2 linked regions of the Chitinophaga varians genome follow. The protein of the gene in region 2 interacts with the protein of the main gene of each other region in a pairwise test. Links are inferred from orthologs where the notes say so. Each region holds a gene or a part of one and is shown on either strand. Other genes may lie near its edges. The genes, in order: ruvA and ruvC.

Evidence for each region.
Region 1: the proteins of ruvC (region 2) and ruvA interact in binary tests that used the Escherichia coli proteins (3 or more experiments, as listed by UniProt). The link is inferred for Chitinophaga varians from one-to-one orthologs.

What each region holds. Positions count from the first base shown.
Region 1 is NZ_JABAIA010000001.1:1,728,216-1,744,279, forward strand. The notes cover bases 8,220-10,994. They hold ruvA (Holliday junction branch migration protein RuvA), read right to left. Parts: upstream 10,015-10,994; coding sequence 9,424-10,014; downstream 8,220-9,423. Other genes in these bases: sprA (cell surface protein SprA), read right to left, coding at 8,220-9,287; HGH92_RS06975 (beta-ketoacyl-ACP synthase III), read left to right, coding at 10,208-10,994. Also shown: HGH92_RS06955 (TonB-dependent receptor), read right to left, coding at 1-1,376; HGH92_RS06960 (hypothetical protein), read right to left, coding at 1,581-1,949; more of sprA, read right to left, coding at 2,109-8,219; more of HGH92_RS06975, read left to right, coding at 10,995-11,218; HGH92_RS06980 (sensor histidine kinase), read right to left, coding at 11,223-13,100; HGH92_RS06985 (sensor histidine kinase), read right to left, coding at 13,126-15,033; HGH92_RS06990 (tetratricopeptide repeat-containing sensor histidine kinase), read right to left, coding at 15,049-16,064. UniProt on the Escherichia coli protein: The RuvA-RuvB-RuvC complex processes Holliday junction (HJ) DNA during genetic recombination and DNA repair.
Region 2 is NZ_JABAIA010000001.1:3,425,349-3,441,435, forward strand. The notes cover bases 4,864-7,661. They hold ruvC (crossover junction endodeoxyribonuclease RuvC), read right to left. Parts: upstream 6,644-7,661; coding sequence 6,083-6,643; downstream 4,864-6,082. Other genes in these bases: HGH92_RS14060 (HIT family protein), read left to right, coding at 4,864-5,204; HGH92_RS14065 (response regulator transcription factor), read right to left, coding at 5,208-5,906; HGH92_RS14075 (lysylphosphatidylglycerol synthase domain-containing protein), read left to right, coding at 6,696-7,661. Also shown: HGH92_RS14025 (TonB-dependent receptor), read left to right, coding at 1-68; HGH92_RS14030 (hypothetical protein), read left to right, coding at 80-727; HGH92_RS14035 (winged helix-turn-helix domain-containing protein), read left to right, coding at 845-1,144; 4-hydroxythreonine-4-phosphate dehydrogenase PdxA, read right to left, coding at 1,153-2,238; 16S rRNA (adenine(1518)-N(6)/adenine(1519)-N(6))-dimethyltransferase RsmA, read left to right, coding at 2,228-3,058; HGH92_RS14050 (NAD(P)-dependent oxidoreductase), read left to right, coding at 3,055-3,984; transcription elongation factor GreA, read left to right, coding at 4,169-4,642; more of HGH92_RS14060, read left to right, coding at 4,815-4,863; more of HGH92_RS14075, read left to right, coding at 7,662-7,664; HGH92_RS14080 (DUF3108 domain-containing protein), read left to right, coding at 7,674-8,465; HGH92_RS14085 (response regulator transcription factor), read left to right, coding at 8,588-9,295; Holliday junction branch migration DNA helicase RuvB, read right to left, coding at 9,446-10,474; HGH92_RS14095 (hypothetical protein), read left to right, coding at 10,578-11,705; HGH92_RS14100 (M28 family peptidase), read left to right, coding at 11,596-12,900; HGH92_RS14105 (hypothetical protein), read left to right, coding at 13,112-13,867; HGH92_RS14110 (endonuclease/exonuclease/phosphatase family protein), read right to left, coding at 13,954-14,805; and 2 more genes.

The sequences.
Region 1 (16,064 bases), 1.7 Mb from region 2 along the record:
AGTCCCACCCGGTAGTTGGTCAACAGGGAGTCTGTAGCCTGATAACCGGTATAATAACCGGCGGCGTTTTTTGTGATATCGATGTAATCGGCATGATAGGTAGCGGGGCTGTAATCCGCACTCACACCGGCTATCAGCGATGCCTGCCGCCAGTTAAAATCTTTTTTATGCTGCGCTATTACCCCATAGCTGTAAAATGCATCGCTGTTGATTTCTCCTCTCGCCTTCAGGGTGTTACGGATATCCTTTATCGCATAAAAAGGATTTTGTCCGATGGTACTATGACGGAAGAAGGCAGTAACACTGGTATGATTGCTGGTATTCCAGGCATGCTCCAGTGTGCTGCGGATACGCAATGCTTTTACCTCGCGATAGCTGAATGTCTGAAAGTTCGTATAGTCTTTGGCGTAAAAATGGGTGCTGTCGAGGCCGCCCGTCTGGTCTGTTTTATAATTGACCAGTGTGGCCGTGGTCGTCCATTTGTTGTTTTCATTCAGCTGCACGTCCGTACGGGCGGTGACAGCGAGCTTATGAAAATCGCTGTGGTCCATATAGCCGTTCCGCTGGTCTGCATAATAACCGCCTACATAAAAGCCGGCTTTTCCTTTGGTATCGGACACACTGAAATCGGTGCGTTTATATCCCCAGTTACTGGCTTCCAGCTGCACTTTGGCAGTAGGCACCAGTGTAGGCGCTGCCGTGATAAAATTCACTGCGCCGCCTACGGCTTCGCTGCCATACAGAGAGGAAGCCGGGCCGCGGATCACCTCAATATTACGCAGCGCCGCCATGTTGACTTCTATCAGGGCATTATGGTTAAAGTCTCCCACGGTGCGGATGGGAATACCGTCTTCGAGATACAGAAAAAGGCTTTTATAACCGATAGGCTGACGGATAGCCATGGTATGTTGTTCATTGCCCAGGTCCACCATGTATACGCCGCTGACTTTATTGAGCACTTTATCCAGGGTAGTGGCTTTGGTTTCCTGTAGTGTTTGCGGGGAAATGGTGCTGATGGCCACCGGTGCCTCTGTTCGCAGTTGTTTTTCCCTGGAAGAAGAAACGATGACTTCATTCAGGTTGGTAGAACTCGCTTCCAGGTAGATGACCGGCATTTGGGCTGCCGCTGACGCGGCTATTTTCCGGGTGATATAACCCACATAGGATATTTTCAGGGAGTCAGGGCCTGCTGTAGCAGGCAATGTGTACCGTCCCTGTGCATTACTCGTGCAGCCTTTTCCGGCTGCCATCAGGTTCACGCTTACACCGGGCAGGGCTTCCCTTGTCCTTGCATCCGCCACGCGCCCGGCCAGCTCCTGGGCATAACTTGCCCGCATCGCCAAACAGGCGATGAGCAGTAAATAAATTTGTTTCATCAGTTCGTCAGTTGGATGTATGCCTTCGCAGGCGCACATCTTTGGTTTGTCAGGAAATACCAGACTTCATCAGGCTGGTCGAAAAGCCTGCTGATATCTGATCCGGAACTTTAGCCCGGAAAGGATGGAACATGCACGCAGACAGGCCGTACGATCATTTGGTCGTCAGGTTGTCTAACTAAAAAGGCATGCTGAAACAAGTGGTCAACTCAGGGACTGCGGCGGGTGGAAAATTGTTTGGACGGGAGTTTCGAGGAATGGATCTGCATAGAAGATGACGTGCGCCACAGGTGCTGCAGACGGCGCTGTGAGCCGCTCAGGCAGGGCATTGACAAACATTACTTCGTAACGTTCCTTGTTACTGTTGCTGTTTTTGTCCTGGCTGGCATCGCGATCCAGTTTCTTTTTCAGGTAACATTTACCATTACAATGCATTTCGGGCTTATTGCGGTTTTCGCAAAGCACCTGTGCAATAAAGGACTGTTGCGCCCTGAACTGCAGCACAATGAGGCTTTTGCTGAAAGTCTGCAGCAAGAGGCCCAAAGAAATGCATATGATGAGGAAATATTTCACGACACAAACTTATAAAAGAAATGTTAAAGAGCTCATGATTTTTATCAAGGCGACTGTTAAGCATCGTCAGCCTTTTTGTTCCACATCGCCCGAAGGGCAAAAAAATCCCCGGGGCAAAACCCCGGGGACACACTATTATAGCCGTATCTGTTAATTAAACTATTGCGACAATACGAAGCGGAAGGTAATACCTCCCCTGGTATTCGTAATCGGATAAGCAGTGGAAATAACCGGGATCGTCTGCCTGCGGTCGTAGAAGAAACGCAGGTTCAGCCGGTTATTCACCACATAATCGATAGACGGCGCAATGCCTACCACCTTCTGACCACTGGTAGGAATTACCAGGTCGGCATCCAGGCGGTTATTGGCCGTTTTATCATCCCGGAAGCTCAGGTCCAGCCGGAAGTTAAGATCATTCTGCAGACGCTTGCCGCCATTTTTACCTACGGCAAAAGGCAATTGTAATCCTCTTACACGGTAACCGGCCCCGATCACAATTTCGCTGGAACGTAATTCGGTCAACTGGTAATCGATAAGGCTGAGGCTGAGTGAACGGCTTTTCCGGAATTCCACCCGCGCATTGAGGCTGTTGGTAAAGGTGAGGTCCACGCCCAGCAACGGAGAGAACTGCTCTGTCAGCGTCAGGTTGGGCACCAGGAAGTACGGATAGTAGTTGCCGGATATCGTATCTCTGAACGCCGGATAACCCGCCAGTCTTGGATCTTCATAATACATGGAGGTATTATAGGAGTTCATCGACAACGAACCGATATATCCGTGTGTAAGCGTAAAGTTGGTCAGGAAGCTGCGGAAAGGTTCCAGCTTGGTCAGACCATTATACGTGATACGCCAGTTGGGCCTTGGCACATAGTTCCTGAACGGATTGGACTTCACGGTATTACCCGGTCCTTCCAACAGACCGATCTTGTCTGGCGACTTGCCGGTGTAAGCCGCAAGGAACGCAGGGATCAGCACGTCCTGTGCATATCTCGTATAGCCGTACGCGTAAGTAGGATCTTTAGGATCACCTGACGGCACACCCGGGTCCTTATTGTACGGGTTTGCAGCACCAAGACGTTTGGAAATAATATTCCGGTAGGCTTCAAAATTGCGGAACGTTTCTGATACGCCATTGGCCGTATTGATCTTACCAAACATCGTTTGAATAGCGATGTAGGAGATTTCAAAACCACCGGCATCATAAGGGCTCAGATGCTGGAAGCCCATATCAACACCGTTAGAGTCCACCAGGTTTTTATACAGCTCTGTATGTGTTTTGGTAAACGATTTGGTCATGCTCAGATCGATACGCAGATCGTTGAAAGGCTCCAGTTGCGCCTGTAAATCCCAACGTTGGGTGTACTGCTGCTGGAACTGTATGTTCAACGAAGGGTCACGGGTGATGAGGCCTTTCTTCGCAAAATCATCCAGCCATTTTTTGTCCGGTTGCTTACCCAGCACAAAACCAATACCCGGCGCCATGGACTGCCAGTTCATGCCCAGCACCTTGGTGCTGTCAAGGTAACCAGGCAGACGCGTACCGGCGTTTTCGTTATAGTTGAACCCAACTCTCTTCAGTGCCATCAGCGCTTTCAGTACCCCTTTCACCCATGGGTTGATCTCATCGGAAGATGACGGGTTATTATTTTGCTGATCTTTCTGTTGATTGTTGTTTTTGTTCTGTTGATTATTATTGTTATTGGAAACAGGCTTGCGGGTGTTGATCTGTCTGAGGAATTTGGATTTGTTGTACAGTTCCACAAACTTAAACTCAGCAGTCATCGTTTTCTGCATGCTGTTCTCAATGGCATTGCCCAGGTAAAGCGCCAGTCTTGACGCGCCTGTCCAGCGGTACTCCGTACTGTAACCGATGGCCACGTTGGTCCAGCTCAGGGCCGGGAACTTGGCAGTAGGCAACGTATACGTGAAGTTGGCATTATGCATATAGTTCACGGAACGGCCACCTTTAAAGAAGTTACGCCAGATGGTATCCTGTTTAGCCCCGGTATTGATCCTGCCTGCCGGTTCATCTACACGGTTATTGCTCACCGCGTTGAACTCTATATTAAGGCTGCGGGTCAGGTCCCACTTCAGGGTATAGTAACGGTCAAAAGTGAAGTACTTGTCATATGTTTCGGGCAACTGGTATTTCACGTCGCCCCCTACGTTACGGATACGGGAAGCACCGAACTGACGAATGATGTCTGCGCGGAAACTGATAATAGACGGTACATAGTTGACGTTAAAATCGCGTATGAGGTCCAGCCAGTGTGTTTTTGTTTTGATCAGTTTTTTGAACGGCTCGATATATTTCGGCTGACCAGCGAAGTTGTACCCGATACCGCCGCGGTGCTTGGTCAGCAGATCACTCTGGATAAGCGGGTTATGACGGTTGATCTGCGAGAACGAGTAACTGACGTCAAAGTTCTCGATATCCCACAGGTGACGCTTGCCCTGCCGCATATTGAGCTTCCGGACGTTGGTAAAGTTCAGGCTCGTGATAGAGGTAAAGTCCTGCGCATTTTTGCGGATGGAGTCACGCTCCCATCTGGACCTCGCCAGCGCAAGCTTGTCTTTCAGTTTAATATCAAGGTCATAAGGGTCATATTCCGGATTGCTGACTGACTGTGAATAACCGGCATATACCGGGATAGACATACCTGTTTTCTTCGGCAGCAGTTTACCCAGATCGAGGTTGGCCGCAGCATCGTATTGCAGGAAGTTGTCACGGAAACGTTCGTTCACCCGCTGGTCGATATTACCGAAACCGGCCGTGTGCATGTTTCCGGACAGCGAGAGGGTGCCAAGGTCGGCCAGTTGCAGGTCCAGTCTGCCCAGGGCGGCATAACCACCTTTTTCATCGAAATCAGAAAGGCGCAGTTCATCGAACCATACTTCCGCGGAATGCGGCATGCCGTCGTCTTTCGGGTTCGTCACACCGATCATCATGGTGCGCGCGTCTCCCAGGCTGGGGTTACCTACTACAGACATGAAGTTGCCGAATTCGTCGGCCACCGGCGTCATCGGATAGGGCAACAGCGGAGAGCAGGAATCGCACATGTTCCTTTTCTGTTTCAGCTGGCTGAGGCGCTCCATAATGAGCTGCATATTATTGCCGTCGGGCCAGATTTCAATAGGTGATTTGGAATTCCAGGCAGTTACTTTCAGCGGAATGCGGTACTCGTAATAGTTGCTCACAAAGTCGCTACCGATACGGATCACGGCCTGCATCTGTCCGTCTTTCAACGCGGTGGCGGAACCTACGGCTTCTGCGTGGACATACATTTCCATTTTCTTGTACTGGCGCAGGTCCATGTTGAGCGTTTTATACAACGCGCGGGTTTCGCCGTCCTGCAGGTTGCCTACCTGAACAGACAAAGACTGTTCATTCAGCTGCAGCGTAGTGTTATTGGTGCTGATAGTATTCTGTCTAACCACTCCCGGCGGCAGCACGTAAGGAATAGGGCTGCGGGAAGAGTTTTCTTCAATATTAACGGCAGAAGAGTTAAAAGTAGTGGTCTGGTCCAGCGGTATAGGATCACCGGGTTTCAGTTCGTACATATAACGGCGCCACTGGCTGCGTACCAGTTCCAGTTTGGCGAAACGCACAACCACCGGATCAGCAAAATCAGTGAGGAACATACGCATGAAGCGGATGGACTTGAAGTCGGGAATGTTGCCCACTTTTGAATTGAACTGATTCAGTGGTACTTTGAACTGGTACCATGTTTCGGTAGTTTTCTGACCGTTGGGCAGATCTACCGGCGCGTCAATTTTATCCACGATGTAATTGGTACCTACGGTCATACCCGGTTTGAGGTCTACGCGGTACTGGAAGTATTCTTCCGTTTCATTCATGGTGTTGTCCCTGTTCAGGTCTTCTGATTCAGGGATATTGGTGGCTGCGGTAGAGAAAGTGGATTTCGGGTCAGACACTGGTGAGTTGCCTTCCGGATTGCTGTAATTTTTATAGCGCTCCAGGATACCGGCGCGGGCAGCGTCGTAATCGGCGTTGCGGTAATGCTTATAGTCGTCGTTGGCCGGGTCTCTCTGCGCCTGTTGAAATACCGGAGAACCGCCGAAGTTCATCGCCATCGTGTCCATATACTTTCTGAAGAAAGCTGCTTCGTCAGAAGATTTCAGACCGTCATACCCCACGTCCTGGTAGGAGCGGATGTTGGGGTCGTTGTCGAAGGCCTGTGTGATCTGTTGCTGGAACTTAGGCTGACGGCCCCAGTTGGAGGAATCGATTTTATTCGGGTCCTGCCGGGGGTCGGGCATACCGTTTTCAAAGAATTTCTTCGAGTCTTTGAGGATGTCTTCAGAAACGTTACCCAGGTTGAAGTAGAGGGAACCTCCGTTGCTACCGGGTGTTTTAATGAAGGGGTCCTGGATCCAGAACTCGATATATTCGATATTGGCTGTTTCAAAGTCGCTGTTGTCGATGGCGCGCATGATACCGCCCCATCTTGTTTTCGGGCGGGCCAGTTTACCATCGCGGTCCATGGCCGTGGGGCTGCTGGTGAAGTTGTACGGGCCTCTTTCTGTCGGATAGTAGGCCAGGTCAAGGGTACTGAGCTGGCTTTGGCCGAAGTCGGTAGACCGGTTACGGAACACTTCTTTCTGGTAAACGAGCCTCACGCGGGGATCTGACTGGTCGTCCACCGTGATGCCTGCCGGCAGGTTGGGTGATTTCGGTAACTGAAGGGTAGGCTCCAGGATATACCAGGCCAGTTTAGCCCTGTTTTTACCGTATTCCAATACGTTGCTTACTTCCGCTTCGGGGAATAATATGGTGCCTGCCGCGTTGGTGGCGCCTTTCGGCGTGGAGGCCAACGCCCAGCTGGTGGCCGGGAACTTCAGGTCATATCCGCTTTTCACGCCTTCAAAGTCATCGATATAAGCGGTACCCTGTTTGCTGCCGGCCTGGTTGATCAGTTTACTGTGACCGGGGAAGAGGCGGGCCACCTCACCGGTGAACAGGACGCTGGAAGGTGCGGTGGTACTGTAGTTGGGCAGTTTATCGAGGAAGCGGGTCAGGCCTTTCCATTCAGAGGCATAGTTCACATCGAGGCCTACCATCGTGTTTTTGATAGGGTCTTCCCCGTAGTTCACTTTCTGGTAGTAAGGCCTTTCCGTCATGCGGACGATCGTACCGCCGATACTGAGTTTATCATTAACGAGGTAGTCGAGTCGGGTACCGAAGTAGTTCCGCACCTGTTGTCCGAACAGCGCGTTGTTTTCAAACTGCACGTTGATCGGTACGCCGGAATTGAGCACCCCGCCGTTGATGATTTTGAGCCTGCCGAGGTTATAGTCGATGATGTAATCCACGTTTTCCCGCAGCAGCTGGCCACCGGCGGTAACTGTCACGGAGCCGGGGGGGATGGTGATACCGCCGCCCAGGTTGATTTCCGATGAGTTGGCTGATTTATAGGACCCACGGATCACGTAGCGGTTCAGTTGCGGGAACTGTTGTGCCACTACCTTAATGGAGTCGTACAGTACGCGGTACAGGTATTGTTTTTCGAGGGTGCCATCGCCGCCGAATGCTTTCTTGAGGCCGTCAGCAAAAGGTTCCAGCATGGGGAACATGATCTTGCCGGTCAGGGAGTTGATCGTATATCCTTCCACGTAATCAAACACACCGTCCGGCTGAGGGTCCAGCTGGTTATTGAGGCGGTCCAGGTTTAGTACTGTGATGATCGGAGCGCCGGCGTAATCGCCTTTGGCGTCGGGGAGGTAGCGTTTATCGCTCGGAGGCCTGCCATCTGCGCCGGGGTCTTTATAGAACACGTCCATTTTAAAGTCTTCCTTGTTTACCTGGAAGGCGCCGGTAGCATAGACGTTTTTCATCATCAGCTTCCAGATAGGCAGTGCCGGACGGGCAGATGTGGCTTTGAGCAGTTTCAGGAACAGTACCGGGGAGTTGGCGCTGTTGTTCTGGTCTGGCGGTACGTCCTGTGAGAATTCACCCACCTGGTAGGTACGGCCATTGTAAGTATATTGATAAGCCACCGCCAGTACTTCGTCCGGCTGCAGCTGTTGGTTAAGGGAGATGAAGCCCAGTTGTTTGTTGACCGTATACTCTGTGGAATCCAGTTTACGGGCGAATGTCTTTTCAAATTCCGATACCGGTTTAAGCCCCAAAGCCAGCAACCGGCTTACGACGATGCTGGTATTACGGCTGGAGGGGTCGCTGATCAGGCTTTCATACAGGTTGTTGGTGGCCCTGTCTGGCAGATGCGAGCTGGTGTTTACCCTGATCCCCGGATTATAGGGTTTATATTCCCCGAGGTCCATCAGGCCCACGATGTCGCGGGTTTGAGTGGTGGCCCCTGTTTTATTCGTCACCCACACCTCGATCCTGGTGATATTGGACAGGGAGCGGATAATGGGGAGGTTAGACATTGCATAGTTGAAGGTATCGCGGTAGAACTGTGCCAGCAGGAAGTGCCTGTTGTCCTCGTATTCGTCGGCCCGGATGTTATAGTCCTGCACCATGGTGCCGCCTTTGAGCATGAGGTTCTGCTTCTGCGATTTCTGGTTGGACAGTACGCTGGTGACGGTGAGGCGGCCGAACTGCAGTTGGGTTTTCACCCCGAAGAGCGATTGTATCCCGGATATGAGGGAGCTACGCAGGGGAAAACTTACGTTACCGGCTTCTATTTTCTTGATAATTTCATCGTTATAGCCGGTATATTCCAGTTTCACCTGGTTTTCAAAATCGAAGGTGGACTGGGTGTTATAATTGGTGATCAGTTTCAGTTTATCCCCGATGCGGCCGGTCACGTTCATGTTGATGCCCATATCGAAGTTGAACCCTCCGTTTTTCCGGGCTTGTTCCACCAGTACCGGGTTTTTGATGTTCTGGCCCTGATAGCCGAAAGTGAGGTCCAGGCTACCCTGGGGACGGATATCCACTTTACTGCCGCCAAAGATGCGGTCAAAGAGGTTGCTGCCGTTATACAGCTGCGGGCCGTTGCCCCGTTGGTTCAGGTTACCCAGGGCGCTGGCTCTTTTCTGCCAGTAATTTCTTTCACTTTGCGCTGACTGGAGCTTATAGAACTCATCGAAGTTCATATAAGTGGGGTTACGGTAATTCTGATTACCGATTTTCTCCGTAACGGTGTATTGCTTGGTAACGGGATCGTATTCTACTGTTTTGTTGATGTTGGCCGGATCGTTCAGGTCTATAGCATTCCTGGACGCCGGATCAGCTATACTGGGGCCGCGCCTGTCCTTCAGGGGATATTTCAAGGTATCTTTCTTCCCGGTAGTATCGATTTTGGTATTACCAGTAATTGTGGTATCCGACTTCCAACTCGTTCTGCTCAAAAAATGAAAATTCCCGGATCGTTCCCTTGCGGCGGTGTCAACAATGATAAAAGATACAATTCCTATTACTGCAAAAGCGCCATAATAAGTCTTTCTTGCCAAGAAAAATAGGTTTTTATAGAGGTCTTGATATAAATTATAAACTTTTCAGGGCCTTTTTGATCAGCTCTTCCAAGTTTTGCAATAGTGGTTCGTTCTTCATAACTCTCTGGATTGCCGTATCCGCCATGTTCCGGGCTATGCCAAGAGTTACCAGAGCATTTAACGCGTCTTCATGCATTGTATTGTTTACGGTAGCAGATAATTGTAATCCGACGGTATCCTTTTGTTTTTTTACCTTGTCTTTCAGTTCCAGAATAATTCTTTTGGCTGTTTTGGCCCCTATGCCTTTTACTCCTTCCAGCATTTTTTCATTTTCCATCATGATGGCCCGCTGGATGTCTTCCGGTTGAAGAGAAGACAACATCATTCTCGCCGTACTGGCGCCTACTCCCGATACGCTGATCAATAAGAGGAACAGGTTTTTTTCTGCTTCCTCGAAAAAACCAAACAGCGTGTGCGCATCCTCTTTGATCTGCAGGAAGGTTAACAATTTACAGCTGTCCAGGCCCTGTATCCTTGAATAGGTGTTCAGACTGATCTGAACTTCATATCCTATTCCGTGCACATCCATATGAACAAGAGCTGGTGACTTATAAGTCAATTTTCCATCCAAATAAGCGATCATAGAAGGTAAAGGTTCGATAATTTACTTAAACTTACGAAAAAAGAGGAATAATTACCCCCTGTGTCAATAAACGACAAAGATGCTAACTTTTAACGGATTGACAAGCCTTTAACGTGTTCATATGCGACTTTTTTAGGAAATATTCGTTTATATCGTATTTTTACGCCTCGATTTAAACACATATTTAGTTTATATGAATAAAATTACGGCCGCTATCACAGCGGTGGGTGGATATGTTCCTGATTACGTGCTGACCAATCAGGAACTGGAAAAACTGGTAGACACAACAGATGAGTGGATTTTGACCAGAACAGGCATTTCTGAGAGAAGAATTCTCAAAGGAGAAGGGAAAGGCACTTCCGACATATGTGTACCTATCGCCCTGGAAATCTGCAAGAAAAGAGGTATTACCCCTGAAGACATCGACCTGCTGATCGTAGCTACTGTAACCCCTGACATGACCTTCCCCGCCACAGCCAATGTTGTAACAGATAAAATCGGTGCTAAAAACGCATTCGGTTTCGACATCAGTGCTGCCTGCTCCGGTTTCCTGTACGCACTGGACACCGGCGCCCGGTTCATTGAAAGTGGCCGTTATCAGAAAGTAATGGTGATTGGCGCCGACAAAATGAGCGCTATCATTGACTATACAGACAGAACTACCTGCATCATTTTCGGTGATGGCGGCGGTGGCGTACTGCTGGAGCCTAACACCGAAGGATACGGCCTGATGGACAGCATCCTGAAAAGCGACGGCCATGGCCGCGAATACCTGCACATGAAAGCCGGCGGCTCCGTAAAACCAGCCACCATCGAAACAGTACAGAACCGCGAACACTTCGTATACCAGGAAGGTAAAATGGTGTTCAAATACGCTGTTTCCAACATGGCCGAAGCAGCCAATGGTATCCTGCAACGTAACAACCTCAATGCAGAAAATATCGCATGGCTTGTTCCGCACCAGGCCAACAAACGCATCATCGCGGCCACCGCGCAGTATATCAATCTGCCGGAAGAAAAGGTCATGATGAACATTCACCGCTATGGCAACACCACTGCCGGCACTATTCCTTTGTGCCTGTGGGACTACGAAAAACAATTGAAAAAAGGTGATAACATCATTATGGCCGCATTCGGCGGTGGTTTCACCTGGGGCGCCAGCTATATTAAATGGGCTTACGACGGCGAAAAATTCGGTAAGTAATTTTTCACGGTAAAATATACCCGAAGGCCAGGTACGAATGTTCCTGGCCTTCTGCTATAATATAGCCGTTCATCATCTTCATCAAGTCACGGCTGATCACCAGCCCCAATGCCAGGCCGTTGTCCTGCCAGTTTTCCAGTCCTTCCAGCACAAACCGGGCATCCTCTCCTGTCTTCACCCTGATATATACTTCTGTTTGCGCCATTGTCCGGTCAACGGATATTTCCAGCATACTGCCGGCCAATGCCACGGCCACAGCTATCTGCAGCAGTTGTATGTTCACCAGTTTCAACATCTCCTCGTCTGTCAATGCGGAAGCACTTGCGGGAATATAATTTTTGACGATGAGCCGCTTCCGCGCCAGCTCCGCCTCCAGCGGCTCCAGTGCGCTCTGCATCAGCGGCAGCAGTAAACAACGTACCGGCTCATAACGATAACCGGACAATTGCAGCCGCAGCCATTTTAAAATTTTGTCAAAAACTTCCAGCACTTTACCCGAAGTGACACTGATATGCTTTAAAAAAGAAGCCATTTCCGCCTTCGACAGGTTGCCCGATTTAAACCGCGCCGCCACTTCGGTCAAATGCACCAATGGCCCCCTAAAATCCCGTGCCAGTATGCTGATCAGCTTATTTTTAAACGCATCTGTCTCTGTTAATGCCTGATTGGCGGCCGCCATTTCGCGATATCCCCGCAGCAGGGCTTCGTCCTGCTGCTTTAATCGCAGATAATGCCAGTACCGTCCCAGGTAAAAGGCCAGGAACAATACCACCACGATCAGTATGCCCACTACGATCAATTGGTTATTGGCCGATTCTGTCAGCTCCGCCGTCAGTAACTGTTGCCTCTGCCGGTTCTGCCGCCGTAAATCTGTCACCGCCTTTTCTTTCAGGAAAATGTTGATATAGTCAAATGAATGGGCATTGGGCTGATAACGTTTTTCTGCCGCCAGCCGCATAATTTCCCGGCCATACTGCACTACGCGCGCGGCATCTTTTTTCTGCGTGTAATAATCGTATAGCCGTGCCAGCCAGTAAAGGTTCAGTTCTATACTGCCGGTTTGCACTCCTAACTGGTACGCTTTCTCCTGGTACCGTACGGTATCGGGATGATAACCCATGCGGGGAAAATCATCCAGCCGCCCGTACATGTCCATCGCTACATAAGGCATCCCACTGCGCAGGGCCTTGTCTGCCAGCTGATAAATCATTTCTTCCGCCCGACGGCCCTGCCCCTTCTCCACCAGGTCGTTCAGCGAATAAGCGTCTACATAAAAACTGATTTTGGAACGCGGATACTTTTGAATCACCCGCCGCGCACGCTTTAATGCCCAATGAACAGAGTCCGCGTGGGTACTGTCCCTGTAAAAACGCATAACATAGTTGACTAACAGGATACCATATACGGAGTCGTTGTCGGGAGGCAGGCGGCTGGCCATTTTAAATGCCTGATAGAAATAATCATTGGCGTCCTCGCGCCGTCCCATATTGCGATAGTACACATAGATATTACTGAGCGTTTTGGCGATCCGCGCGGAATCGCCCAGCTGTTCATGTATTTTCAGGGCTTTGTAGGCGTAGATACCTGCCGCGCCGAAATCTGTTTTCAGGGCATAACACCAGCTTATCAGATCGTTGGCATCGGCCAGGCCTTTGGCATTGTGCAGCCGGGCTGCCATATCGCGGACTTTAAGTGCGTACTGAAAACTGCTGTCCACGTCTATCACGGAATACAACGCACTGATCTTCCCCAGCACTGCCAGATAACCGGCACTGTCACGCTGCTGCAACAACTCACGGCGCAGTTCCGGCATTTGCGGCACCTGCGCTGTCAGCTGCCAGCATAGCAGGCATGCTAAAGCGGTAATACAACACTGACGCATATACGTTGAAAGGATAACTACAGGATCAAATCGTATACTCCATCATGAGAAACCCGTTGTCTTCCTCTTCCACCACCAGGCCTCCCTTCATCTTGTGCATAAAGTCCCGGCTGATAATAATACCTAACGCAAAAATATTGTGTTCCTTGTCTTTCAGTTCTTCCAGCAGTTTACCGGTAGCGGCCCCGCCATCAACCATAAACCGCACTGTCACTTTTCCTTTTTCACCGTAGGTAGAGATCAGCAGCAAGGTGCCCGGCCTCGCCGTGCTGACGGCCACCTGCAACAACTGCACGTTTACCAGTTGCAGTATCTCCTTATCCGCAATAACGGTAATCCTGGGGCCAACACGGTTCACGATGGTCAGCCGTTTATCCCGGATTTCTTCCTGCAACGGCTCCAGCGCTTCCACGATTACCGGCAGCAGCTCCGTGGTGACGGGCTGGTATACAAACCCCGACAGCTGCAGCCTCAGCCACTTCAGGATATTATTAAACGCGTCCAGCGTTTTGCGGGAGGCGTTGCCAATCTGTTTCAACAGGCTTACTACCTCTGGCTGTGTGAGCGTGCCGGTCTTTAACTGGTCAGCCACAGCAATGATATGGTGCAATGGCGTCCTGAAATCAGTTGCCAGCATGCTGATCAACCTGTTTTTAAAAACATCGTTCTCTGTAAGGGCTGCATTGTTTTTGGCCAGCTGCACATAACTGAGCTCCAGTGCGTTTTCCTGTTGTTTCCAGCGGCGGTAATGCAGGTACCGGCTGCCAAACAGGGATATCAGCAGGATGATGATCATCAGCAGTCCTTTGACGATAAGCGCGCGGTTCTTTTTCTCTGCCAGCTCTTTTTCCAGCTCCTGTTGCTGTATCCTGGTAGCAAGTGATAAAGCCTGCAAGGCTTTTTCTTTCAGGAAGAAATCAATGTAAGCCGCTTCGTGGTGATTGTTATGATAGCGGTCCATCGCTGCCAGCCGCATGATTTCATTCCCATAGTACACTACTTTGTCCGGTTGTTGATGACTGCGGTGATAATCATACAGCCTTCCCAGCCAGTACAGGTTCAGTTCCATGCTGGCCGATTGCCGGGCCACTTCGTATGCCTGCTCCTGGTAACGGGTGGAGTCTGCAAAGTAGCCAAGGCGCTGATAATCGTATAGCCGTCCGTACATGTCCATGGCCACATAGGGCATTCCTTTCTGTTGCGCCAGATCGGCGAGGGTGTATATCCGCTCTTCCGCCGCTTTCCCTTTGCCGGCCCGTACCAGGAGATCGGCTTCAAAAGCCGCCACATAAAAACCGGCCCTGCTGTCGGGATATTTCTTCAGGATAGCCGCCGCCCGCTGCAATACCAGGCGAACGGAATCTGTTCTGGTACTGTCATTAAAAAAACGCCAGGCATAGTTGACCAGCATGGTAGCTGTTATGGAGTCTTTATCCGGCGGCAGCCGGTTGGCTATATGAAAAGCACGGTAGAAATAATTGTTGGCTTCTGCCGGGTGACCGGAATTTTTATAACAGCCGTAGATGATGTTCAACGAGCGCACCATCTGCGCGGAATCACCCAGCTGCTCGTTGAGTAACAATGCTTTATAGGCATACTGTATGCCAACGTTATAATCTGTTTTGGCCGTGTAATACCATCCCAGCATATTATTGGCGTCAGCCAGGCCTTTGAGGTTTTTCTGACGGCTGGCTATCTCCAGCACCTGGCGTGCGTAATAAAATGAACTGTCCAGGTTGATGCTGGCGTATAATGCGCCGATTTTGCCCAATACGGACACGTAGCCGGCGCTGTCACGCTGCTGTGCCAGATCACGCTGCAAACGTGGCAATACGGCCGCCTGCCCCCTGCTTTGCAGCACCGGCAGTAACAGCAGCCAGGCAACTGTCATGACTATGGCTATATAACGTTGACGCACAAACGCTTTTATCATGCTTGCTGTATCCTTTTAAACATCAATTTCCGGCACACGGTAAAAGAAGGTGCTTCCGCCCTGGTCATTATTAACGGCTCCTACATCACCATTCATTTTATCAATAAAGTCCCGGCATATGATCAGCGCCAGTCCTGCCCCTTTGCCGGACCGCTTATGGGCATAGCTTTCACTGTTGTAAGTGAAAAGTCCCGGCAACACTACCGGATCTATGCCTGGTCCCTGGTCCCGGAAAAAAACTTCCACATAGCCGTTTTTACGTAGGGCCATGATCGTTATTACGCCTTTCTCCGGTGAAAATTTAATGGCATTATGCAAAAAATTACGATGTACAAACTGTAGCATTTCAAAGTCGCCCTGCACTGTCAGTCCTGACGGGACAACCAGTTCCATGCGGATATTTTTTTCACGCAGCAGATGTTGCACATTACGGGCAGACACCTCCAGCATATCGGTCAGCACATAGGAATGCGGCCGGTACACAAAACCTGTCAATTGCGTCCGCATCCAACTCAGTATTTCCTCAAAAACAGTCAGCGTGGCGGTGGCGGTTTGTTCCACTTCCATCACCATGCTGGTAGCATCTTCAGGGGTAAGGATATCTTCATTCACAAAACCGGTGATATCGATAATGTTGTATAACGGTGTTCTGAAATCGTGCGCTATCAGGGAGATAAGTTTGTTTTTGAAGTCATCGTTTTTTTTCAGCACTTCATTGGCGGCGGCGATCTCGGTTTTCACGCGGGTAAGCCTCACAGAACGCAGGCGGGAGGAGCGGTACGATCGTATCAGGAACCAGGTGAGCACCATCAGCAGTATGATAATGGCCACCACGAAGATGAACAGGTACTGCCAGTAGCGCTGTGCCAGCCTTGTTTTCTGCAGTGCTGTCTTTTGCAGGTCTGACTGCATCTTCAGGGAGTCCAGTGTCTGGTCCTGCAGCGAATAAGCGATATAGTCCATTTCCCCCTGTTGCATATCATCCTGTTGCTGCTGCATGATATTGAGGGCTATACGGCTATAGCGGGCCG
Region 2 (16,087 bases):
TTATTTTCCTGGGGATGTTTATGAACTTCGGTATAGACAGAAGACAAGACGTTATCAATAACTTATAATTCACACACATATGAAACGTTTACTCCTTTCCCTTTTTATGATTGGCGGGCTGGCAACAGTCGCCGTAGCGCAATCCGCGCAATATCAGGACGCTATGTCCAAACAAGTGGCTGATCTGGACAGCAGCAGCAGCTTTGCTCCTGATGCGCTCGTAGCCAAAATCAACACTTTTGAACGCATCGCGGAAGCAGAAAAAACGCAGTGGCTGCCGTATTATTATGCCGCCTACTGCCAGGTGATGTCCTGCTTTGTGGGACAGGACAAAGGCAAGATTGATGAAGTGGCGGACAAAGCTGCCGCCAACCTGGACAAAGCCGAAACATTAAACCCGAAGAGCTCTGAAGTGGCCTGTATCCGTTCACTGGTGGCTTCAGCCCGGCTGATGGTAGACCCGGCCAGCAGAGGCATGAAATACGGTATGGAAGCCGGTCAGCAGATCGAGCTGGCTAAAACATACAATGCCGAAAACCCGCGTGTGTACCTGTTGTTGGGCCAGTCGCTGCTGTTCACTCCGGAACAGTTTGGCGGCAGCAAATCAAAAGCTAAGGTAATGCTGGAAACAGCGCTGCAGAAGTATGCGGCCTTTAAGCCGGAAAGCGCTATTGCGCCACACTGGGGCGAACCTTACGCGAAAGAGCTGCTCTCCAAAGCCCAGTAGTCTGGTTATTGGGTTATTTTGAGATTTCGTTATTTGATTTACTGATTTTGAGATGGTTTTATTTTAAGATCAGTAAATCAAATAAAAAATAATAAGATATCTAAATGTGTAAATGCTATGGATTTTAAAGATCTGGACCCGGTACTTCATTCACAATTGCGGTTGGCGATCATGAATGTTTTGTTGAGTGAAAAAGAAGCGGAGTTTACGCTATTGAAGGAGAAGACGAATGCAACTGCCGGTAATCTGAGTGTACAGATCAATAAATTGCGGGATGCTTCTTATATAGAGGTGATCAAGCAGTTCAGGGACAACTATCCGCAGACGTTATGTAAGATTACGCCTGCGGGCAGGAAAGCATTTGAGAATTATGTGCATGCCATTCAGGCTTACCTGAAAGTGGGCAAATCGAAGTAGCTGGTATTTTATTCAGAAGCCAGTTCTGTTTTCTTCAGCGGGTTGCGGGTATTTTCCGCGTAACGTTCCCGTTGTTCGATGATATCAAGGCAAGTGAAGATGGCTTGTCTGAAAGAGTTGGGATCGGCCAGGTTTTTACCGGCGATATCGAAGGCGGTGCCGTGGTCCGGTGAAGTACGGACAATATTGAGGCCTGCCGTATAGTTGATGCCTTCGCCGCTGGCGAGGGACTTAAAGGGTATCAGGCCCTGATCGTGGTACATGGCCAGTACGCCGTCAAACTGCTGGAACATTTCCCGGGCGAAGAACGCGTCTGCGCTGTAGGGGCCAAAACAAAGGAGGCCATTGCCTTTTGCGTGACGGATAGCCGGGATGATCTGATCAATTTCTTCCTTGCCGATCAGGCCTTCGTCTCCTGCGTGGGGATTGAGCCCCAGCACTGCAATACGTGGTTTGTCTATACCAAAGTCTTTTATCAGGCTTTCCTTCATCAGTTGCAGCTTGGCCAGGATATTTTCTTTAGTGACATATCTGGAGACTTCCGCAATGGGCACATGCTCGGTGAGGAGGCCTACGCGCATATTATCGGCGGTCATGAACATCAGTACGTCTTTGGCATTGAAGGCTGCTTTCAGGTAAGGCGTATGACCGGTATAGTTGAATTGCTGGCTTTGTATATTGTTTTTATGGATGGGGGCTGTTACCAGACCCTGCACATGGCCGTCTTTCAGGCATTGGATGGCCACTTCCAGTGCACGGGCAGCGTATTTGCCGCCGGCTTCGTTGAGTACGCCCGGTGTGATCTGCACCTCTTCTTCCCAACAGTTATAGACGTTTACCTGCTTGTGGTTCAAACGGGTGAAATCCTTTATAGACTGGTAGTTGAAATTATTTTCGTTCATCAGCTTCCGGTAGAAGTTGATGGTTTTATTAGATGCGAAGATCACCGGCGTGCAGAACTCCATCATCCTTGCGTCGAGAAAGGTTTTGATGATGATTTCTGCGCCAATGCTGTTGATATCACCGATGGTGATGCCGATAACCGGTTTGTTGGTCTGTGTACTCATACTGATATTGCCTCCAATGAGAGGCAAATATAGCCAGTTTGCGGGAGAAAATATTACGCCTTTGGCAGAAACAGGCTTATCTTTGCAGCCACGCATGTATACATTAAAAAAATCGCTGGGACAGCATTTCCTCACAGATGAGAACATGTGCAGGAAGATTGTGGAGTCCCTACCTGTAATTGAAGGCCAGCAAGTGCTGGAAGTGGGGCCTGGTGGCGGGGCCATCACCAAGTACCTGTTGCAGCTGCCAGGCATTCATTTTAAGGCCGTGGAGCTGGACACAGAGAAAGTACAATACCTGGAGAAGACCTATCCTGCCATTCAGGGCAAGCTGATCAACGAGAGTATTCTTGAGACAGCCTTGCCTTTTGAAGGCCAGTTCCGCATCATCGGTAATTTCCCGTACAATATATCCACACAGATCATGTTCCGTTTGCTGGAATGGCGGGAGCATGTGGACGTGGCCGTGGGGATGTTCCAGAAGGAAGTGGCTGTTCGTATTGCTTCAGCGCATAAGAGCAAGGAATATGGCATTCTGAGCGTGCTGTTGCAGGCTTTTTATAAAGTGGAGTACCTCTTTGAAGTGCATGAGAACTGTTTTAATCCGCCGCCGAAAGTGAAATCGGCCGTTATCCGGCTTACGCGGCTGGAGCAGCCGGCAGATATTGCCTCTGAGCGGAAATTCACCGTGCTGGTGAAAACAGCCTTCAATCAGCGCCGGAAGCAGCTCCGTAATCCGTTGAAACCCCTGTTTGACAAGGAAACTTTGCAGGACCCGATTTTTACCAAGAGGGCTGAAGAATTGACTGTTGCTGAATTTGCAGCATTATCCCATAAGATGATATGAGCAGAAAAGTATTAATTACCGCTAAAGTACATCCATATTTAACGGACCAGTTGCAAAACAAGGGCTTTGAAGTTGTTTATGAGCCTTCTATCTCTTACGATGGCGTGTACAGTGCCATCCAGGATTGTGTGGGTTTGATTGTGACCACCCGGATACGGGTAGATAAGCAAATAATTGACCATGGCCGGCAGCTGCAGTGGATAGGCCGGCTGGGCTCCGGTATGGAGCTGATAGACGTGCCTTATGCAGAAAGCAAAGGCATTCACTGCGTGAGCAGCCCGGAAGGCAATATGGACGCTGTGGGCGAACAGGCTGTGGGGATGTTGCTTTGCCTGATCAATAATATCCTGCGTAGTAATATAGAGTTGCGCGAAGGTATCTGGGAGCGTGACGGTAACCGTGGGTATGAGCTGAACGGCAGGACCGTGGGCATTATCGGTTACGGCCATACCGGCAGCAGCTTCGCACGCAAGCTCAAAGGTTTTGATGTGAACATCCTGGCATATGATAAATACAAAAAAGGTTTTGGTACGGCCGATGTGAAAGAAGCCAGCCTGACCGATATCTTTACCAAAGCCGATGTGGTGAGCCTGCATTTGCCGCTGACGGAGGAAACGCTGCATATCGCCAATATGGCCTTTTTTCAGTCGTTCAACAAGCCTGTTTGGTTTATGAACACTGCCAGGGGCAAGCTGGTGAACAACACCGATCTGATTGCCGCCCTGGAGCAGGGCATTATTGGCGGTGCCTGTCTTGACGTATTGGAAAATGAAAAACTGAGCACCTATACACCGGACGAAAAAGAGCAGCTGAATTGGTTGCTGAAGGCCCGGAATGTAGTGGTGACGCCACATATAGCCGGTTATTCCCACGAAGCGAGCATTAAAATGGCGCGTATCGTGCTGGAGAAGCTAAATATCCTGTAGGAGCTCGTCCGGAGTTCCTGAGTCCTGAATTAAATTGTTGATTTTCAATCAATTTGATTCGGTAGGGTGCTTTTTTTTCTTTATCCGGAATTTATTATATTTGCAATAACACCCGTAAACAACGCTTCTGTGCAAATGGAGGCGTTGATTTTTTTTTCTTATAACCATAAAAAACAAGCAGGTTATGTCTGGCATAAACTACGTTACGAAAGAGACCCTGGACCAAATGATGAACGAGCTCACACTTCTTAAAACGAAGGGCCGTGCAGAGATTGCCCGTGCTATTTCTGAGGCACGGGAAAAGGGGGACTTGAAGGAAAATGCCGAATATGATGCCGCCAAAGAAGCGCAGGGTATACACGAGGCTAAAATTGCAACGCTGGAATCGGCCATCGCCACTTCCCGCATTGTAAGTGCAGATGCTATCGATACATCCAAAGTATCTATTTTATGTAAGGTTACCATTACCAATACAGCCAACAAGAAGACGGTTACCTATCAACTCGTTTCTGAGACAGAGGCTGATTTGAAGGCGGGCAAGATTTCTGTTACCTCACCGATTGGCAAGGGGCTGCTGGGCAAGCATGTAGGTGACATTGCAGAGGTGCAGGCGCCTAATGGTGTTATTAAATTCAAGATTGACAGTATTTCAGTATGATCCCCGGGTCCTGCTGAATCACCATATGGAAGGGGTTGCAGTGATGCAGCCCCTTTTTCATTTTGTTATTTTATTATTTTGATATTTGGGGGATGTAAGATTTCCTTATTTTAAGGATGTAATAAAACCGCTCATTAAATAACCAAATAAATAAATAATAAAATAACACAATATGACAATCTTCACTAAGATTATTAAAGGCGAGATACCCAGTTATAAAATTGCGGAGAATGAGCATTTTTATGCATTTCTGGACATTTTTCCGTTGATGAAGGGGCATACGCTGGTGATTCCCAAAGTAGAAACGGACAAGTTTTTCGACGTATCGGATGATTTGTTGAGGGAGTGGCTGGTATTTGCCAAGCCTATTGCGCAGGCGATTGAGCGGGTGGTGCCTTGTAACCGGGTAGGTGTGAGTGTGGTGGGGCTGGAAGTGCCTCATGCGCACATGCATCTGATTCCGATTAATTCTGTACAAGACATGAATTTTTCGCGCGGCAAGCTGAAACTGTCAGAGGAGGAGTTTAAAGCAATCCAGGAACAGATAGTAGCGCAGCTGTAGTAATTATGACTTCACAGGGATATTGAACCGGAATCCGACACCGTGCAGTGTTTCCAGTTTTACATGTGGATCAGACTTGAAGTGTTTTCTTAGTTTGGTCACAAAAACATCCATGCTCCGGCCCAGGAAGTAGTCGTCTTTACCCCACACATGGGATAGTATATCTTCCCTTTTCAGTGTTTTATTGGGGTTTTCGCACAGGTATCTGAGCAATTCGGCTTCTTTCTGGGTAAGGGAAATGGAGATTTCTCCGGTTTCGTTGTAGAGGCGGAGGTCTTCATAGTCAAACATCAGTTTGCCGATAGCGAACGTGGTGCTTCTTTTGGCTATCTGGCTTCTGGTCCTTTTCAGGAACACTTCTATGCGCAGGATCAGTTCCTGCATGCTGAAAGGTTTGCTGATATAGTCATCAGCCCCGGTCCGGAGGCCGGCGATACGGTCTTCTTTTTCGTTTTTGGAAGTCAGGAAGAGAATAGGAATGTGGTCATTGACTGTGCGGATCTGTTGCGCCAGCGTGAGGCCGTCTTTTTTAGGCATTACCACGTCGAGCAAACAAATATCGAAAGTGCGTAACTGGAACTGCTCCCACGCGGCCTGGCCGTCTATACTGTGCACAACATCGTAGCCCGCTTCTTCCAACCGCTTCTTTGTAACTGCACCAATATATTCATCATCTTCCACCAATAGGATTCTTGCTTTCATATTTGCCTGATGCTGATTAATAAAAAGCTTGTTGCGCAATTCATGCTTAACAAATGATGGTCATTTTTCATAGTGATGCTAATTTTCCGGCCTTTGCCGGGTTAGCCGTTTATTCAGGATGAACAATTTCAAACAAAGTAACTACATTTTACGAATTTATGAAATAACCTTTTTGGCTATTTCGAAATCCTTTCAGGGTGTTTTTGCAAAAACTGTTCCCATCCTTTAGCCTTGCTTACAGCGGCGAGCGGGCTGCTTTCCTGGTAGAAGTGGCAGACTGCCACGGCCAGGGCATCAGTTGCATCGAAGTAATCAGGCCGTTCACCGATACTGAGAATGCGTTGCAGCATCAGCCACACCTGTTCCTTGTCAGCGTTGCCATTGCCGGTGACCGACTGTTTCACTTTTTTTGGGGAGTACTCTGTTACCGGCAAACCGGCATGCATAGCAGTGGCAATGGCCACGCCCTGCGCTCTCCCAAGCTTTAGCATACTTTGTACGTTCTTCCCAAAGAAAGGCGCTTCAATGGCGAAGCTGGTTGGTTGGAACTGCCGGATCAATTCATTTACGCGGGCGTGAATCAGTTGTAAGCGTTCGTAATGGTCCTTCATCCGGGATAATTTCAGGACATCCATTTCTATCAGACTGGCTTTTTTGCCTTCCACGTGGATCAGTCCATACCCCATAACCAGGGTGCCGGGGTCAATGCCTAGAATTATTTTTGCCTTGTTTGCCAACCACAGTATATTTTTGCAAAAATCTTGATATCTGAACAAAAGTACCAAAATAATTCTCAATTACTTATTAGGAGCAGTGCTTTTTGGCTGGCTGGGTTACTCTATCTATCATCAGTTGGCCCATCGCGAGAACCTGGAACAGTCGCTGGCGCATATGAGCAGAACGCTGCAGGAGAAGGGCTGGATAGGATTACTGTTGGTGCTGGTGCTGATGTTTTTCAACTGGGGACTGGAAGCCAAAAAGTGGCAGAAGCTGGTCCGCCCCCTGGAACCTATCTCTTTTATGAGGGCTTTCAGCGCCATCCTTTCGGGGGTATCGTTCTCGATCAACACCCCTAATCGTATAGGCGAATACGGTGGGCGCATCCTGTACCTGAAGAACCACAATAAGCTCAAAGCCATTGCCGCCACTATTGTAGGAAGCTTTAGCCAGCTCATTGTGACTGTTATTTTTGGGTTAATAGGCATGCTCTATTATCTCAATAACTTTACGCTGGTAAAGGAAAACAGCTATTTCCCCCCGAACTTCTGGGAGAAAATTGTGTTTGGTATACTGGTAGTAATTTGTGTGCTGACGATATTGTTATATTTTCGGCTACAGATTATTCTGGCTGTATTCGAAAAAGTCAGGTTCCTGCGAAAAGCAAAGGTCTTTGTACAAATTATTGTGCGTTATTCTGCAGGGGATTTACGTTACCTGTTGCTGCTTTCAGCCGCCCGCTACGTGGTCTTCTCGGCACAGTATTTGATTTTGTTGGACGCGCTGGGACTGGAGTTTTTGTGGTGGCAGGCTTTCCTGTTGAATAGCGTCATCTACCTTGTAATGGCCATGGTGCCTACCATCGCTATCGCAGAACTTGGAATCCGTGGGAAAGTCAGCATTTACTTCCTCGGACTGCTCAGTACCAATACAGCCGTTATTATAGCAGCCACGGGAGGTATCTGGTTAATCAACCTTTGTCTGCCGGCAGTGATTGGAAGTGTGCTGCTCCTCGGTGTAAAAATATTTAAGGACAAATAGCTTCCCGCAATGAGGTACCTTCTGCTAATTCTCTTATGCTTCGCCTGTGTAACCCCCGCTCACGCGCAAAATGACTTCTGTTCTATCCGTAATTCCAGTTTCAATGTTGGCGAAAGTATCACCCTCAAAGTGATGTATAACCTCGGTAAAATGTACGTAGGTGCCGGCGAGGCCGTCTTTACCGTAGCCCTGGAACGTTTTGCCAACCGCGACGTATACCACATTACCGGCGATGGCCGCACCTTCCGTGCCTATGACTGGATATTCAAAGTACGCGATAAATACGAAACCTGGCTGGATACCGCTACCATGCAGCCACTGAAGTTTCTCCGCAATGTGAACGAAGGCGGGTACAAAATCTATAATAACGTGGTGTTTAATCAGGCCGCTCACCAGGCTGTCAGCACCAACGGCACCTTTACCGTGCCTCCCTGTGTACAGGACGTGATCAGCTCCATCTACTACGCCCGTAATATCGATTTCTCCAGGTACCAGGAGGGAGATAAAATCCCCTTCGCCATGTTCCTCGATGACCAGGTGTATAATATCTATATCCGATACCTCGGAAAGGAAGAAATCAATACCCGCTTCGGCAAATTCAGGGCTATCAAATTCAAACCGCTGCTGATCAAAGGCACCATCTTTGAAGGTGGAGAGAAAATGACCGTATGGGTAAGCGACGACGCCAATAAGGTGCCACTGCGGGTGGAAAGCCCCATCTCCGTAGGGAATATTATCGTGGACATGGTCAACTACAGCAACCTCCGGCACCCCTTCACCTCGTTGATAAAACAACGATAAAATATTTACCGCCCTGAAAATGAATAGATTTAACAATTCTTTGGGGCGCCACCGTCCAAATTTTAACGACCTTTCGTGCCGTAGAAAAACTTTATATTTGTTATAATCAACCCTTTATGATTATGGAAGAACGTAAACCGAAAATATTACTGGCGGAAGATGACACCAACCTGGGCATGGTACTTAAAAACTACCTCGAACTGAATGACTATGATGTGGAATTATGCCGCGACGGTATCCTGGCACTGGCTGCCTTCCGTCGCGAAAAATTCGACATCTGCCTGCTGGACATTATGATGCCCAATATGGACGGCTTTAAACTGGCGGAAGAAATCCGGGACGTAGACCCTGATATCCCCCTGTTTTTCCTCTCCGCCAAAACCATGAAGGAAGACATCATCCAGGGCTATAAGCTGGGAGCCGATGATTATATCTCCAAACCTTTCGATAGCGAACTGCTGCTGCTCAAAATCAAAGCTATCCTGAAACGCAACCAGGAACTGAACAGCAAAGAAGAAGAGCAGCACGAATTCCAGGTAGGCTCCTACGCCTTCAACTCCCGTTTACGTACCCTCGCGCATAACGGCGACAGCCACACGCTCTCCCCTAAAGAGAACGAGCTGCTGCACATGCTCTGTGAACATAAAAACGACCTGCTGCCCAGGGAACTGGCGCTGAAAAAGATATGGGGCAGCGACACCTACTTCAACGGCCGCAGTATGGACGTATATATCGCCAAACTCCGCAAATACCTGAAAGACGACCCGAACATCGAAATCGTGAACATTCACGGGAACGGATTCAGACTGGTAGTGAAAGAGAACCCGTGATGGCCATGATTTGACCGATAACAATTTAATTAATGATAAAGGAATGCCCCCATTGACATGCAATGGGGGCATTTCTTTTAAATATAATGACGTAGCCCGCTATGATCTTATATAACCATGGACGTCGGCCACTATTCAGGCAATCAGGGATCAGAAAAGCAGGTTGCTGCCTCCCCGGAACGGCGTTTTCCCCAGGTGCACATATGCCTTTTCCGTTACCTCACGGCCCCGGGGCGTACGTTTGATAAACCCTTCCTGGATCAGGAACGGTTCGTATACCTCTTCCAACGTACCGGCTTCTTCGCCCACTGCGGTGGCAATGGTAGTGATGCCTACCGGACCGCCTTTAAAGTTTTCGATGATGACCTGCAAAATGCGGTTGTCCATTTCATCAAGACCATATTCATCTACATTGAGGGCTTTGAGGCTGAGCTGCGCAATTTCAAGGTCGATGACGCCGTTGCCAATCACCATGGCAAAGTCACGTACCCGGCGCAGTAGCCCGTTGGCGATACGGGGCGTGCCACGGGACCGGCGGGCAATCTCCCCGGCAGCGTCAGATGTGATTTTAGAGCCCAGTAACCCTGCCGCCCGCCAGATGATTTTCTGTAGCGTGGCAGCATTGTAGTATTCCATCCTCGACTTGATGCCAAAACGGGACAACAGGGGAGCGGTGAGCAGCCCCGAGCGGGTAGTGGCGCCAATCAGTGTGAAAGGGTGCAGGTTGAGCTGTATGGAGCGGGCATTAGGCCCGGTATCAATCATAATGTCTATACGATAATCTTCCATGGCGGAATACAGGTATTCTTCCACCACGGTGCTTAGCCGGTGTATCTCATCGATGAACAGCACGTCTTTGTCCTCCAGATTGGTCAACAAACCGGCCAGGTCGCCGGGCTTTTCGATTACCGGCCCGGAAGTTTCCCGGATATTAACCCCCAGCTCATTGGCCACAATGCGTGACAGCGTGGTCTTACCCAGGCCCGGAGGACCGTGGAACAGCACATGGTCCAGCGCTTCCCCGCGCATTTTGGCAGCTTTGATGAATATCTTCAGGTTTTCGATGATCTGGTCCTGTCCCGAAAAATCAACGATTTCCCGGGGTCTGATACTGTTCTCAAACTCTTTCTCAGCGGCACTGAGCTTATTTTCTTCTGGTCTTAAGTTCGGATTGGACATAATACTCATCAAAAATACCAAATTATATTAACCCGATTACTGTATATTGAAGATGGTGAGCCCCATTGTGCTACCCTCATTTTCAACCAATCCCGTTTATACTATGCGCCAGCAATCCCCTCTTACCATTCTGGTGGCCTGTATAGGCCTGTTGTTTTTTTGTTACCTGCCTCTGCATGGACAAAATACTTTTCATAAATATGACCACTGGCGCTACCGCGTCGCAACCAGTTTTCACCCGCCTGCCTATAGTTACACTGACAGGATCTATGATATTACCGTACTAGCGGCTGATAAACACCATGCATTGCTTTCCTGTACGCTGTTGTATGCCGATGACAGTACAGAAAACCTCCGGGGCAGGTACCATTTTGTAAGTTCCGATCCTGCTACCTGGACGGCATGGGACTCAGATGTCATGGTGACGATGGCTTTGCTGAATCAGCCGGTAGTACTGAACGTGACGGATCATGAATGGCTAGGTAAAATCGATGGCATAGCTGCTGTGGTGGATAATGCCCAACAGCATTGGCAGCTGCCTCCCAGGTTATTGGACTACTTACGCAGTATGATATACGTACATGTATATGATGACCTCAACCTGCTGTTTAAGCGCCAGCCTCATAAATTAAAGCCGGGCCACCAATGGAAAGCTCGCGGTGCGTCATTTCGTGTAAAGGCTGTAACACCGGCAACGGTGGATATGTCGTCTGTAGCCCATGTTACAGGTGATTCCCTGAATATTGATATATGGGAGGAATACGCCATGCTGCGGGAAAGCAATATGACGGACTGGCTGCGGGATACAATTGTAGTAGTGGACCAGCACCGGAAGACGGCCACGTACAGTACACATATCGTCAACGCTCATTTATTGCCTATAGACACAACCCTGCTGCCAGCAGATACGGCGTTGCTGCGGCAGTGTATCCTGAAAAGTCCCTGGCATCATCATGCTTTATTATATCACTATCCTACAAAGGTGTTAATGCATCCCGCCGGAAAAATGGTAGCATTGCAGGCAATTAAACGAGATGATGTTATCTTACAGGTTTGTAAGGCAACAGCTATCCAACTGTCCAAACAACAACCAGAACGAAATACAACAGACAAAACCGCTCATGAAAAAACTGATCTTATCATTGGCTGCGGGGTGTATGCTCACCACCGGCTACAGTCAACAGATACCGCAAAAAGAAGTTGCCCGTATTATCAACACGCTGGCTGCTGACGATATGCAGGGCCGCCAGTCCGGAACACCCGGGTCTGACAAGGCCGCTGCATTTATCAGCGATGAATTTAAAAAAGCTGGCCTGCTGCCGTTGCCCGGTGAGCAATCTTATCTGCAACGCTTTAGCTATTACGGACTTCACACCACAAGCACTGCGATGACCGTCAACGGTACGGCCAAAGACTGGCCTGTAGTGGCAGTAGGGCCTTCACGGCATATACAGCTGCGGCGGGACACAGCTACCTGCACGGAGATGCGTGCCGGTAACCCTGATGAATTGCGCGCCGCACTGGGCAAACGCAAGTCGCTGCAAAAGAATATGATCGTATGGCTGGCCCCTTCGCTGAGCGGTTATATCGCCAATCTGGAGGGCAGTATCTCCAGCAGGATGTACGCCAGTGAACAGGCAGTGCCTGCAGATACCGCTAAATGGCAGATGGTGCTGGTGCTGGAGAAAGAACCGTTGACAGCGCAGGACAACTGGTCCGTGGAACAAACCCGCAGCGTAAGGGCGCAGGAGTTCACCAATGTGGCCGGTATGATCAAAGGCGAAAGCAAACCGGATGAATATGTGATCTATTCCGGTCACTATGACCACCTGGGGATACTGCCTGCTGAAGCAGGCGACAGCATCGCCAACGGAGCGGATGATGATGCGTCCGGTACTACCGCGGTGATCATGCTCGCCAATTACTTTAAGAAGAAACATCCGGCGCGTTCCCTGATTTTTGTGGCTTTCACCGCAGAGGAGATGGGAGGTTACGGTTCTTCTTATTTCTCCGGGCATATGGACCCTGCCAAAGTGGTGGCGATGTTTAATATTGAAATGATCGGTAAGGAGTCCAAATTTGGTAAGAACAGCGCGTTTATTACCGGATTTGAAAAATCAGATTTTGGTACTATTCTGCAAAAGAACCTGGCAGGATCTGAATTCCGTTTTTATCCCGATCCTTATCCGGAGCAGAACCTGTTCTATCGTTCAGACAACGCCAACCTGGCCAAGGTAGGAGTGCCTGCACATACGATCTCTACCACGCAGATTGATAAAGACCAGTTCTATCATACTGTGAAAGATGAAGTATCAACCCTTGATATTAAAAATATTACAGACATTATTAAAGCCATCGCTGTTAGTTCAGGGACTATTGTGAATGGTACGTCAACGCCTACACGTATAGTGCCTGTTGAACGATAGAGGCGGTCTCTTGCATATGCCGGTAGAACGTTAACGCATACACGCATAATGCCTGCTTTCCAATAGGGACGGCCATCATATATTTATCCGGTTGAGTGAGCTCAACCGGATTTTTTATGTTTAATTAATACTTAATCAGTTTTTTTTTCGAATTTCTTGTTTATTTTTATGGCCAATATTTCCCCAAGTAGTCATTTAAAACCATATCAATATGAAAACCGGAATCCTACAATTCTGCGGTGCGCTTGGCATTGCAACCATGATGCTCGCATCATGTTCAAAAGACATGTCGGGGCCAGATCAGCAGCCAACGCCTGATGTGAAGGACTCTACATCTATCAACTACGAAATCGCTGCGGTTAACCCAACGTACACCTTAACACCCGATGCTGCGGGCCGTTTGTCTGCCATTACCGGCGACGCTTCTATGGCCAAGAGCTCCGGTGGATTTGATATTACGTGGGACACCGCCACTGCCCGCCTGCGGGAAATCCGCTTCGATGCCAAACGCGGTAAAGATGAACTGGAATTCAGATTAAAGACAGACCGTCAGATTGATCTCAAACAGATCCCTGCTCAGCTGGGCGCCATCAAAATTCCGCTGGGCACTTACCAACAGGTGAAAGTATACGCCAGAGTGGAAGGAGACAAAAACAACCCTGCTGTCAGATTAATAGGATTCCTCACCTGGGACGGAAAGAAAATCCCGATGGAAATCCTGTTGTCCGGCGTGATTGAATTACAGGCCCACGGAAAAGATGTGGTGGTAACAGACAAAAACATCGACTGGAAAGGCTCTCTCAAAATCTCTATGGACCTGATCCTGACCAAGCTGCAGGTGGGTGACTTCACTGGCTCTTTTACCAACGGAAAACTTAAAATCAGTGTAGACGTCAATGGTAATCTGCACAACAAAGTGGTGGACGCGCTGGAAAACAGCATGAGCGTTGATCATACCCACGATTGATTGTCAATGTAACTGATGCGGTAAAAAACTTGCAAAGAAGCAGGGAGGTGAATGCTTGCGGCCTCCCTGCCTTCTTTGTTTGCTATTTATTGCAGGATTAAACGTGACAGTACGGCAAAATGGTCGGAAGCAAAGCGGCCGCCCCATGTCTGGGATATGGACGCGTGTTGCAGCACCTTGAATTTCCCTTTCAGGAAAATATAATCAATAGGCTGGTCGTCCACTTCAGCAGCATGCCATCCGTTGAATGTGCCGGTAGGGCCGTAATGGGGCGTGGCGCTGATGCTTTTGCTGTCAGTGAAATGCAGCGGGTTGCTGGTGTCCATGACTACCTGTATCGGCTCGTCATCGGGCGTGGCGTTGAAGTCACCGGTAATAATGGCTGGTGTAGTACCGGCGATTGTATGTACCTGCTGTAACAGGAAACGTGCGCTTTCCCGGCGGGCTGTTTTGCCCATGTGGTCAAAGTGGGTATTAAAATGATAGAATACTTTTTTTGTTTGTTTGTCCCTGAACAGGCCCCATGTTACAATACGGGTAATGGCAGCGTCCCACCCTTTGCTGCCAGGGACTTCCGGCGTTTCTGATAGCCAGAACGTGGCGGTTTTCAGTAGCTGCAACCGGCTGGTATCGTAAAAAATGGCGGAGAATTCACCTTTGTTTTTTCCATCCTCACGGCCGCCGCCAATGGATTTGTAGCCGGGCAGCAGCCGGCGCAGGTCTTCCATCTGGTCAAACAGCGCTTCCTGTACGCCCAGCGTATTGGCCTGATGAAATAATACTTCCGATGCTACTTTTTCTTTCCGGTAAGGCCACGCATTGAGGCTGTCGCTGTTGGTGTTCAGCCTGATGTTGAAGGTCATTACCTGCAGCGGTGCCTGTGCCATCGCTGCGCCCATGAGCAGGCATAACAAGCCTGTCAGCCATATGTTTCTCATACTATATCTGTTTAGCCGGTAAAAATATCAATCGTGCGGCTTTATGTCAAGCCGCTAAGGATGGATGGCAGTTTTCAGGGCTGCGAGCTGCGCCAGCAGGATGGCGGTGGATAGGCCCAGCAGCTCACGCATGTTTTTAAGTGCGCGGGCCACCAGCTTGTACGCGCCTTTTACAGAGATGCCCATGATCACGGCAATCTGTTCATAATCCAGTTCCTCGAAGTAGCGGAGATACAATATCTCTTTCTGGCGTGCATTGAGCTGGTTAAGGGCTTGTAACAATTGCTGTTGTTGTGCCTGTAACTGTTCTTTTTTGATATAGGCATGTTCGGTAGAGAAGTGTGCCAGGAAGTCGTGCTCCTGCTGATTGAAGGCTACCACTACTGCGTTCCGGCGAGGACGCAGCCGGTTGTATAATGTGCCGCGCAACGCTACAAGCAGGTAGGGGCGGGCATCTACGGAAGTGCTGAGATTATCTTTGTTCGTCCATAGTTTGATGAACAGCTCCTGTATCACATCCTTCACTACATCATCATTAGGATGCAGGCGCATCCCATATTCATATAACCGCTCAAAATAACGGTCATACAAATGTGCAAATGCCTGTTCGTCGCCTTGTTGTATGGCTGTCCAGAGTGTAGTGTCAGATACTGTTAAAAGGTCCATCTCCTGGTTGATCGGCTAAAAGTACAAAAAAATGTATAGCCGAACCCGGTTGCTTCCTATTCATATAATCATAAAAAAATATGAAAATTATATATCGATATAATATCAATGAAATCAGTACTTCTATAAGTTTTAATTAAAAAATTATAAAAAAATTGAAAAAAAGTGGGGTGTTTTGCGCCGTCCTTGTGTTCTGTAGATGCACGGGGCTAGTTGTTACTTACTCTCCTGTGATGATTACTGTGGTGCTAACGAAGAATTGATATTGGAGCAGAACTACCATTTATTTACCAAAGCGGACTTTCTGGAAGATGCCTTCTTCCTGGAATGGGTGAAGCATGGCACGCCGGAAGCAACCGCTTTCTGGACGGCCTACCGGGATAGCGCGCCTGCTAACCTGGCAGCAATGGAAGACGCCCGGAAAACTCTGACCGCTATCCTGAGCCTGGAACGGATAAGGCCTGCAGCCGCAGATAAAGCACAGGTATGGTCGCAGATACAAATGCATCTGACGAGGGAAACACCAGTGGTGCCCATTGCAAAACCCCGCTGGAAACGCCGGATGGTGGCAGCTGCACTGCTGCCGCTGATGATTTTCGCCGCCTGGTACTTTATG